Regions from separate parts of the Lysinibacillus sp. FSL M8-0355 genome, predicted to be linked through region 1. Evidence: a T-box and tRNA genes for the amino acid it is inferred to sense, from the RefSeq annotation. Region 1 holds a T-box; the other regions hold tRNA genes.

What was found. A T-box is a leader RNA that pairs with one kind of tRNA and senses whether it is charged. The one in region 1 lies ahead of tyrS (tyrosine--tRNA ligase), so its partner is inferred to be a tRNA-Tyr.
Region 2: it encodes a tRNA-Tyr, which carries the amino acid that the T-box ahead of tyrS (tyrosine--tRNA ligase) is inferred to sense. The anticodon was not compared.
Region 3: it encodes a tRNA-Tyr, which carries the amino acid that the T-box ahead of tyrS (tyrosine--tRNA ligase) is inferred to sense. The anticodon was not compared.

What each region holds. Positions count from the first base shown of each region.
Region 1 is NZ_JBBPAI010000001.1:3,069,453-3,072,701, reverse strand. It holds gene MKY46_RS14875 (LTA synthase family protein) at 1-1,140, shown strand, start outside; T-box leader at 1,266-1,506, shown strand; gene tyrS (tyrosine--tRNA ligase) at 1,652-2,866, shown strand; gene MKY46_RS14865 (DUF2759 domain-containing protein) at 2,920-3,099, opposite strand.
Region 2 is NZ_JBBPAI010000001.1:4,051,661-4,054,909, forward strand. It holds gene MKY46_RS19765 (M56 family metallopeptidase) at 1-224, opposite strand, end outside; gene MKY46_RS19770 (BlaI/MecI/CopY family transcriptional regulator) at 226-594, opposite strand; tRNA gene MKY46_RS19775 (tRNA-Leu) at 1,120-1,200, opposite strand; tRNA gene MKY46_RS19780 (tRNA-Cys) at 1,247-1,320, opposite strand; tRNA gene MKY46_RS19785 (tRNA-Gly) at 1,329-1,403, opposite strand; tRNA gene MKY46_RS19790 (tRNA-Gln) at 1,408-1,482, opposite strand; tRNA gene MKY46_RS19795 (tRNA-His) at 1,500-1,575, opposite strand; tRNA gene MKY46_RS19800 (tRNA-His) at 1,616-1,691, opposite strand; tRNA gene MKY46_RS19805 (tRNA-Trp) at 1,704-1,777, opposite strand; tRNA gene MKY46_RS19810 (tRNA-Tyr) at 1,791-1,874, opposite strand; tRNA gene MKY46_RS19815 (tRNA-Thr) at 1,884-1,959, opposite strand; tRNA gene MKY46_RS19820 (tRNA-Phe) at 1,972-2,044, opposite strand; tRNA gene MKY46_RS19825 (tRNA-Asp) at 2,061-2,136, opposite strand; tRNA gene MKY46_RS19830 (tRNA-Met) at 2,140-2,214, opposite strand; tRNA gene MKY46_RS19835 (tRNA-Val) at 2,241-2,316, opposite strand; tRNA gene MKY46_RS19840 (tRNA-Glu) at 2,332-2,406, opposite strand; tRNA gene MKY46_RS19845 (tRNA-Ser) at 2,431-2,522, opposite strand; tRNA gene MKY46_RS19850 (tRNA-Asn) at 2,528-2,604, opposite strand; rRNA gene rrf (5S ribosomal RNA) at 2,621-2,736, opposite strand; rRNA gene MKY46_RS19860 (23S ribosomal RNA) at 2,850-3,249, opposite strand, start outside.
Region 3 is NZ_JBBPAI010000001.1:254,290-257,538, forward strand. It holds rRNA gene MKY46_RS01150 (23S ribosomal RNA) at 1-1,170, shown strand, start outside; rRNA gene rrf (5S ribosomal RNA) at 1,237-1,352, shown strand; tRNA gene MKY46_RS01160 (tRNA-Val) at 1,364-1,439, shown strand; tRNA gene MKY46_RS01165 (tRNA-Met) at 1,466-1,540, shown strand; tRNA gene MKY46_RS01170 (tRNA-Asp) at 1,544-1,619, shown strand; tRNA gene MKY46_RS01175 (tRNA-Thr) at 1,629-1,704, shown strand; tRNA gene MKY46_RS01180 (tRNA-Tyr) at 1,712-1,795, shown strand; tRNA gene MKY46_RS01185 (tRNA-Trp) at 1,800-1,873, shown strand; tRNA gene MKY46_RS01190 (tRNA-His) at 1,921-1,996, shown strand; tRNA gene MKY46_RS01195 (tRNA-Gln) at 2,006-2,080, shown strand; tRNA gene MKY46_RS01200 (tRNA-Lys) at 2,095-2,167, shown strand; tRNA gene MKY46_RS01205 (tRNA-Arg) at 2,187-2,263, shown strand; tRNA gene MKY46_RS01210 (tRNA-Pro) at 2,279-2,355, shown strand; tRNA gene MKY46_RS01215 (tRNA-Ala) at 2,371-2,446, shown strand; tRNA gene MKY46_RS01220 (tRNA-Ser) at 2,460-2,552, shown strand; tRNA gene MKY46_RS01225 (tRNA-Phe) at 2,557-2,632, shown strand; tRNA gene MKY46_RS01230 (tRNA-Gly) at 2,639-2,712, shown strand; tRNA gene MKY46_RS01235 (tRNA-Ile) at 2,717-2,790, shown strand; tRNA gene MKY46_RS01240 (tRNA-Asn) at 2,798-2,874, shown strand; tRNA gene MKY46_RS01245 (tRNA-Glu) at 2,876-2,947, shown strand.

The DNA of each region.
Region 1 (3,249 bases):
ATGGAGTCTTTACAAAACTTTGTCATCAATAATGATATGAATGGTCATGAAACTACGCCATTCTTAAACTCTTTAACAAAAGATAAAGATACGTATTATTTCAGTAACTTCTATCACCAAACAGGCTTAGGAAAAACATCTGACTCAGAGTTTATTGTTGAAAACTCATTGTTTGGATTAGGTCGTGGCGCTGTATTCTTCACGCATGGTGGAAATACGTATAATTCAATGGCTGAACGCCTTGGAGAAAATGGCTACTTTACAAATGTCATGCACCCGAATAATAAATCATTCTGGAACCGTGATATCATGTATCAATCGTTAAAAATTAATAAATTCTACGATATAGATTCATATACGGTTGAAGAAGGGCAAGCTGTCAACTGGGGTATGAAAGATACACCATTCTTAGAGCAATCTGCTGCTTTAATGAAAGACATGCCACAGCCATTCTATTCAAGATTAATTACGTTAACGAACCACTATCCATTCACTTTGGATCCTGAAGATATTATGATTCCTGAATATGATTCAAATTCAGGTACATTAAATCGTTACTTCCAAACAGTACGTTATATGGATGAAGCTTTAAAAGACTTCTTCCAAGAGTTAAAAGATCAAGGTGTTTATGATAACTCTATTATCGTAATGTATGGAGACCATTATGGTATTTCTGAAAACCATAATAAAGCGATGGCACAATATTTAGGAAAAGAACAAATTACACCAATGGACAATGCATTGCTTCAAGAAGTGCCTTTATTCATCCATATCCCAGGATCTGACGATGGTAAAGAAATGAAAGAGATTTCAGGGCAAATGGATTTACGTCCAACAATCTTACATCTTCTTGGCGTTGAAACGTCAAAAGACATGCAAATGGGTGCAGATTTATTCTCTCCAGAGCATGAGGATTTTGTTGTCTTCCGTGATGGACGCTTTATAACAGATAAATATGTTTATGCTGGAGAAGCTTGCTATGACAAAGCAACTGGTGAAGAAATAGATGGTGAGCCATGCCAGTCATATGCTGATCGTGCGACAATGGAGCTGGAAAATTCCGATGCTATCATAAATGGAGACCTGCTACGTTTCTATGATGAAAAGACAGGTAATTTAAAACAGGATTCCGTCAAATAACAAAAGAGAGATCTCAAGTTGAGGTCTCTCTTTTCTTTTTTGATTGACAAATTACTATAAGCAATTATAATAAATTTAAATATCTGCATAACGAAGATTTGTTTTTGCATTTCGGAGTATAAGAGTGAAAGGCATGGAAAAGAACGAGTAGCTTTAATCGAACTGACAGAGAGTAGCCGGTTGCTGAGAGGCGCAAGGGATATTAAAGTGAATACATCTTGGAGCTGCGTACCGAAATTTTAGTAGGCTACGACGGGGTTGCATCCGTAATCATTGCAAAAGTATCGCTATGGCTGTACTTATTGAGGAGGGCTGTGTGAATAGCTCTCGAAAAAAGGTGGTAACACGTTCATGAACGTCCTTAGGATTAGTCCTAAGGGCTTTTTTTATGCCTTTACAGCCCAAGTGTTTATCTTGATTTGGCCGTCCTCTTACGCTGAGGCGTAGTTGATTAGTGAACTCTTATAGAGCTTGCAATATTAATATTTAATATTACAAGGAGATGTTTCATATGTTTTTAACACCAAAAGAGCAATTAGCGATAATTAAGAAGGGGGCTCATCAAATCGTTGATGAGCAGGAATTACTCGAAAAATTAGAGCGATCCTATAAGGAGCAGAAGCCTTTAATCATTAAGTTAGGGCTTGATCCGTCCGCGCCGGATATTCATTTAGGGCATGCAGTCGTTCTACGGAAAATAAAGCAAATGCAGGATTTAGGGCATCAGGCGGTCATTGTTATCGGTGATTTTACAGGGCGTATTGGTGATCCAACGGGTAAAGCAAAAGGCCGTGTCGCGTTAAGTGATGACATGGTCAAGCAAAACGCTAAAACATACTGTGAGCAAATTTTTAAAGTGATAGATATGAACAAGACAACTATTCGTTTCAATAGTGAATGGTTAGCAAAGCTGTCATTTGAAGAAGTCATTCAGCTGGCAGCCACGACATCCGTTGCTCGACTGTTAGAACGTGAGGACTTTCAAAAACGGTACCGTCAGCAAATACCAATTGGCATCCACGAATTTTTCTACCCGCTTATGCAAGCATATGATTCGGTAGAGCTACAGGCCGATATTGAATTAGGGGGAACAGATCAAACATTCAATATTTTAATGGGCCGCACCTTACAAAAGCAACGGCGGTTAGAAAAACAAATTGCCATTTTTATGCCATTACTCGAAGGTTTAGATGGCATTGAAAAAATGAGTAAGAGCCTTGGCAATTATATTGGTGTCAGTGAAGCGCCAGAGGTCATGTTTAAAAAGGTAATGGAAGTACCAGATGCCTTACTCATCAAATATTTTGAACTAGCAACAGATGAGCATCCACTACAAGTGCAAACCATTCAAGATAGACTGCAAATGGGAGAGAATCCCCGTGATGTAAAATTACAGTTAGCAGAAATTATAACGGCATTATACCATGGGACTACAGCAATGGAGGAAGCTAAATCCTATTTCCAAGCTGCATTTCAAAGAAAGGAAATACCAAAAAATATTCCTATACTGCTCCTAGAAATTGATAAGGAAAGAATAGTGGATATTATCCCACAACTAGTGGCAATGGATTATATTCATAGTAAGAGTGAATTTCTGCGGTTAATCAAGCAAAATGGAGTATCCTTGAATGGAGAAAAAATAGTGATGGATGATTTATCACTTGTACTAATGAATGATGATGTCATTCAAATTGGTAAGAAACGATTTCTTAAATTAAATAAATAATAAATACAAAAAAAGAGCAATCTCCAGGGAGACTGCTCCTTTTTGTCTGAATTTTAGTGTAATTGTGGTGGATACCCACTGTGAACAATCGTCATGATGACGAACCATCCAAATACAGCGGCACTTAATAAGTTGAAAACAACGCTTAATAGGTTCTTTTCTTTAATTGCTTGGAATGTACCAACTACAGCTAAAATCGCTACTAGACCAAAAATAACCATTAATAAGTTCATTAAAAATAGACACTCCTTTCGACATCAGAAAATGAATGTCGCAAACAATATTCCTCCTTAATTGTAAACGTTCTGTTTGTTTTTGTCGAGAACTAAAATAGCGTAAACTATGAACATTTATCGTCAAATTGTGGCAAAGCCTGTATAATA
Region 2 (3,249 bases), 980 kb from region 1:
GATTCCCTAGATGGTACTTGCACCGATTCTGATAGATTGATAACTGGAGTCGATATATTGATTGTAAATGGTAAAATAAAACCTGCAAGGATAACAATCCAACCATAATAAAGCCATCTAGCACTGTATCGTTTTAAAAGGAAAGGCGTTACAGCCATAAAGAGTAGTCCAATAAAGGACATAACTATGGATTTAAAGAATAAACCTACCATGATACTGTACATATTAATCCCTCTTTTCTTCCACCCATTTAATTAATGAAGCTAAATCTTCATTAGAAATAGTATCGGATTTATAGAGTGTACCTACTAAATTCATAAAGGAGTTTTTATGATAGAGCCTCATAAATTGTTCTGTTTCAAAACTTAGATAGGCATCTTTTTCTACTGTAGGGTAATAAAATCTTTCCTTAGCTTTTTTCTCACTGCGAAGAAATCCACGTTCAGTTAATCTTTTCATAAGAGATACTACGGTTTGAATCTTCCAACCTTTCTCATCTCCTATTTCGCTCATTATGATACTTGTAGTAATTGGAGGTTTACTTTTCCAAACTATCTTCATAATTTCAAATTCTGCTTCAGGCAATTTTTTCATATGTACTCACCCCTTTTCATTTAAGTCAATTGTCTTATTTGTATAATAAATCCTTTTTGAAATGATGTCAAATTTTGTTATAGAAGATATATATTATTCAAGTATATAAGGTTATCCCAACAGCCGTTCTCTGTTCCAAGTTGCTGAATTACTCTATGATAATGGAAGTTATTAGAAATATATTCGAAATACAAAGAAACACGGAATAGAATAAATCAATTAAATTGAATAAGATAGATTTGCTGAAGTTCTAAGAGAGGTTTAAATAGTATTAGGTTTGAAAAATAAATCTTATGCATAGAGAGAGGAATTTACACATATATCTATAAGTTATAATTAGGGCGATCAATGTGATTACATTTGAATAACTTTAGATTGCTAATACAGCACTAAATATAGCTGCTGTGTTAGCAACAATAAGATCCATTCAGTCTACCTCTTTTTTTCTCTGCTTATATACTTTCTATAATTTTCTACAACAAAAAAAGAATCCCTGATATATCAAGGATTCTTCATTGTAATTGATACCGGTGGTCGGGGTCGAACCGACACTCCAAAGGAACACGATTTTGAGTCGTGCGCGTCTGCCAATTCCGCCACACCGGCATAATGGAGATAAAAAAAATCGGATACACCGATTAGAGTTAAAATATGGAGGCGGCAACCGGATTTGAACCGGTGATAAAGGTGTTGCAGACCTGTGCCTTACCACTTGGCTATGCCGCCATCGAAGTTGGAGCGGAAGACGAGGTTCGAACTCGCGACCCCCACCTTGGCAAGGTGGTGTTCTACCACTGAACTACTTCCGCAAAATGGCTGGGGTACCTGGATTCGAACCAGGGCATGACGGAATCAAAATCCGTTGCCTTACCGCTTGGCTATACCCCAAAAGATAATTATATAAATGGGGCGACTGATGGGAATCGAACCCACGAGTGCCGGAACCACAATCCGGTGCGTTAACCACTTCGCCACAATCGCCATTATATTATGATTTGATTTTTATTAATTTTACTTTAAATGGGGCGACTGATGGGAATCGAACCCACGAATGCCGGAACCACAATCCGGTGCGTTAACCACTTCGCCACAATCGCCATAAAATTAATTGGCAGGGGCAGTAGGAATCGAACCCACACCAAAGGTTTTGGAGACCTCTATTCTACCGTTGAACTATGCCCCTATAATAATAAAACTGGTGGAGGGGGACGGATTCGAACCGCCGAACCCTAAGGAGCGGATTTACAGTCCGCCGCGTTTAGCCACTTCGCTACCCCTCCGGGAATACATGGTGCCGGCGATAGGAGTCGAACCCACGACCTACTGATTACAAGTCAGTTGCTCTACCAACTGAGCTACACCGGCAAAAAAACATGATGGGTCAGGACGGAATCGAACCGCCGACACTTAGAGCTTCAATCTAATGCTCTACCAACTGAGCTACTGACCCTTGTTATTAAAATAAATGGCGGTCCCGACCGGGATCGAACCGGCGATCTCCTGCGTGACAGGCAGGCATGTTAACCGCTACACCACGGGACCATTTGGTTGCGGGGGCCGGATTTGAACCAACGACCTTCGGGTTATGAGCCCGACGAGCTACCACTGCTCCACCCCGCGATAATCATATACTATTGTAAAAATAATGGTGGAGGATGACGGGCTCGAACCGCCGACCCTCTGCTTGTAAGGCAGATGCTCTCCCAGCTGAGCTAATCCTCCATCTGGGTATTTAAATGGTGACCCCTACGGGATTCGAACCCGTGTTACCGCCGTGAAAGGGCGGTGTCTTAACCACTTGACCAAGGGGCCAACTTTTGGAATAAATCAAAGTGCTGGCGGAGAGTAAGGGATTTGAACCCTTGAGACAGTGTTAACCGCCTACACGATTTCCAATCGTGCTCCTTCGGCCACTCGGACAACTCTCCAAGAATGGCTCCGAAGGCAGGACTCGAACCTGCGACAACCTGATTAACAGTCAGGTGCTACTACCAACTGAGCTACTTCGGAATGATTTTAGTATATAGCCTAGCGACGTCCTACTCTCACAGGGGGAAGCCCCCAACTACCATCGGCGCTAAAGAGCTTAACTTCCGTGTTCGGTATGGGAACGGGTGTGACCTCTTTGCCATCATCACTAGACTATTTGAAAGACAATACTTATTATAACATATTTTATCAAAATTACAAGTATATTATAATATTTTTTATTCTTTCAAAACTGGATAATCGTGCATTGAATGTTTCAAACATTTTTGGTTAAGTCCTCGATCGATTAGTATTCGTCAGCTCCATGTGTCACCACACTTCCACCTCGAACCTATCTACCTCATCGTCTTTGAGGGATCTTACTTACTTGCGTAATGGGAAATCTCATCTTGAGGGGGGCTTCATGCTTAGATGCTTTCAGCACTTATCCCGTCCACACATAGCTACCCAGCGATGCCTTTGGCAAGACAACTGGTACACCAGCGGTGTGTCCATCCCGGTCCTCTCGTACTAAGGACAGCTCCTCTCAAATTTCCTACGCCCACGACGGATAGGGACCGAACTGTCTCACGACGTTCTGAACCCAGCTCGCGTACCGCTTTAATGGGCGAACAGCCCAACCCTTGGGACCGACTACAGCCCCAGGATGCGATGAGCCGACATCGA
Region 3 (3,249 bases), 2.8 Mb from region 1:
GAGCGTGCAAGCGCATGAGAGCCGCAGTGAATAGGCCCAGGCGACTGTTTAGCAAAAACACAGGTCTCTGCAAAACCGTAAGGTGACGTATAGGGGCTGACGCCTGCCCGGTGCTGGAAGGTTAAGAGGAGTGGTTAGCGCAAGCGAAGCTGCGAATTGAAGCCCCAGTAAACGGCGGCCGTAACTATAACGGTCCTAAGGTAGCGAAATTCCTTGTCGGGTAAGTTCCGACCCGCACGAAAGGCGTAACGATCTGGGCACTGTCTCAACGAGAGACTCGGTGAAATTATAGTACCTGTGAAGATGCAGGTTACCCGCGACAGGACGGAAAGACCCCGTGGAGCTTTACTGTAGCCTGATATTGAATTTTGGTACAACTTGTACAGGATAGGTAGGAGCCAGAGATCTCGGAGCGCCAGCTTCGAAGGAGGCGTCGGTGGGATACTACCCTGGTTGTATTGAAATTCTAACCCATGCCCCTTAGCGGGGCAGGAGACAGTGTCAGGCGGACAGTTTGACTGGGGCGGTCGCCTCCTAAAAGGTAACGGAGGCGCCCAAAGGTTCCCTCAGAATGGTTGGAAATCATTCGTAGAGTGTAAAGGCACAAGGGAGCTTGACTGCGAGACCTACAAGTCGAGCAGGGTCGAAAGACGGGCTTAGTGATCCGGTGGTTCCGCATGGAAGGGCCATCGCTCAACGGATAAAAGCTACCCCGGGGATAACAGGCTTATCTCCCCCAAGAGTCCACATCGACGGGGAGGTTTGGCACCTCGATGTCGGCTCATCGCATCCTGGGGCTGTAGTCGGTCCCAAGGGTTGGGCTGTTCGCCCATTAAAGCGGTACGCGAGCTGGGTTCAGAACGTCGTGAGACAGTTCGGTCCCTATCCGTCGTGGGCGTAGGAAATTTGAGAGGAGCTGTCCTTAGTACGAGAGGACCGGGATGGACACACCGCTGGTGTACCAGTTGTCTTGCCAAAGGCATCGCTGGGTAGCTATGTGTGGACGGGATAAGTGCTGAAAGCATCTAAGCATGAAGCCCCCCTCAAGATGAGATTTCCCATTACGCAAGTAAGTAAGATCCCTCAAAGACGATGAGGTAGATAGGTTCGAGGTGGAAGTGTGGTGACACATGGAGCTGACGAATACTAATCGATCGAGGACTTAACCAAAACGTTTGAACCATTCAATGAACCGTTTATCCAGTTTTGAAAGAACAACTCTTTCAACTGAATAAGTGAAGTGATGATGGCAAAGAGGCCACACCCGTTCCCATACCGAACACGGAAGTTAAGCTCTTTAGCGCCGATGGTAGTTGGGGGCTTCCCCCTGTGAGAGTAGGACATCGCTTCGCTTATTTTTCGTGGAGGATTAGCTCAGTTGGGAGAGCATCTGCCTTACAAGCAGAGGGTCGGCGGTTCGAGCCCGTCATCCTCCACCATTATTTTTAAAACAGTATAGTATTATCGCGGGGTGGAGCAGTGGTAGCTCGTCGGGCTCATAACCCGAAGGTCGTTGGTTCAAATCCAGCCCCCGCAACCAAATGGTCCCGTGGTGTAGCGGTTAACATGCCTGCCTGTCACGCAGGAGATCGCCGGTTCGATCCCGGTCGGGACCGCCATTTTTTTTTGCCGGTGTAGCTCAGTTGGTAGAGCAACTGACTTGTAATCAGTAGGTCGTGGGTTCGACTCCTATCGCCGGCACCATTCCCTTGGAGGGGTAGCGAAGTGGCTAAACGCGGCGGACTGTAAATCCGCTCCTTAGGGTTCGGCGGTTCGAATCCGTCCCCCTCCACCATTTTAGGGGCATAGTTCAACGGTAGAATAGAGGTCTCCAAAACCTTTGGTGTGGGTTCGATTCCTACTGCCCCTGCCAGGTATTGAGGTACTCGTTCATATACAGCTGTTATAATTTATATAGTGGCGATTGTGGCGAAGTGGTTAACGCATCGGATTGTGGTTCCGACATTCGTGGGTTCGATTCCCATCAGTCGCCCCATTTTCAAATTGGGGTATAGCCAAGCGGTAAGGCAACGGATTTTGATTCCGTCATGCCTAGGTTCGAATCCTAGTACCCCAGCCATTTTTCTTTTTTACGAGCCATTAGCTCAGTTGGTAGAGCATCTGACTTTTAATCAGAGGGTCGAAGGTTCGAGTCCTTCATGGCTCATCGTTTTTTAATGAATATTGCGCCCGTAGCTCAATTGGATAGAGCGTCTGACTACGGATCAGAAGGTTATGGGTTCGACTCATGTCGGGCGCGCCAATAAATTTATGTTTTCGGAATGTAGCTCAGCTTGGTAGAGCACTTGGTTTGGGACCAAGGGGTCGTAGGTTCGAATCCTGTCATTCCGACCATTTTTTATGATAAATGGGGCCTTAGCTCAGCTGGGAGAGCGCCTGCCTTGCACGCAGGAGGTCAGCGGTTCGATCCCGCTAGGCTCCACCAGTTCAATATTTTTGGAGGTATACCCAAGTCTGGCTGAAGGGATCGGTCTTGAAAACCGACAGGCGGGTAACACCGCGCGGGGGTTCGAATCCCTCTACCTCCTCCATTTTGGGTCAGTAGCTCAGTTGGTAGAGCATTAGATTGAAGCTCTAAGTGTCGGCGGTTCGATTCCGTCCTGACCCACCATTATTTGCGGGTGTAGTTTAATGGTAAAACCTCAGCCTTCCAAGCTGATGTCGTGAGTTCGATTCTCATCACCCGCTCCAAAATGGGCCTATAGCTCAGCTGGTTAGAGCGCACGCCTGATAAGCGTGAGGTCGATGGTTCGAGTCCATTTAGGCCCATCATTATTCCGAAGTAGCTCAGTTGGTAGTAGCACCTGACTGTTAATCAGGTTGTCGCAGGTTCGAGTCCTGCCTTCGGAGCCACGGCCCGTTGGTCAAGTGGTTAAGACACCGCCCTTTCACGGCGGTAACACGGGTTCGAATCCCGTACGGGTCATCAAGCATGTAGCACAAATATTGTGTTACATGCTTTTTCTTTTATCAATAAATGATACATTAGTAAAGAGTGAAAGCTACGAATCCGCTATCAATGGTTCAGTAGCTTTTTTACATGACTAATATTTTGTTTCTCCTTTCTATAAGATGTCGCCCACCTCTTTTCCTTCTTCATTCACAATATCTTCTAATCATGATTCGATTCATTATAAATTTGAACAAACTATTTCATATATGCAATATGTATGTTTTTTTATAGCTATTTTCGTGGTGCTTGTCGTTTTGTTCCTCTAATATGAGGAT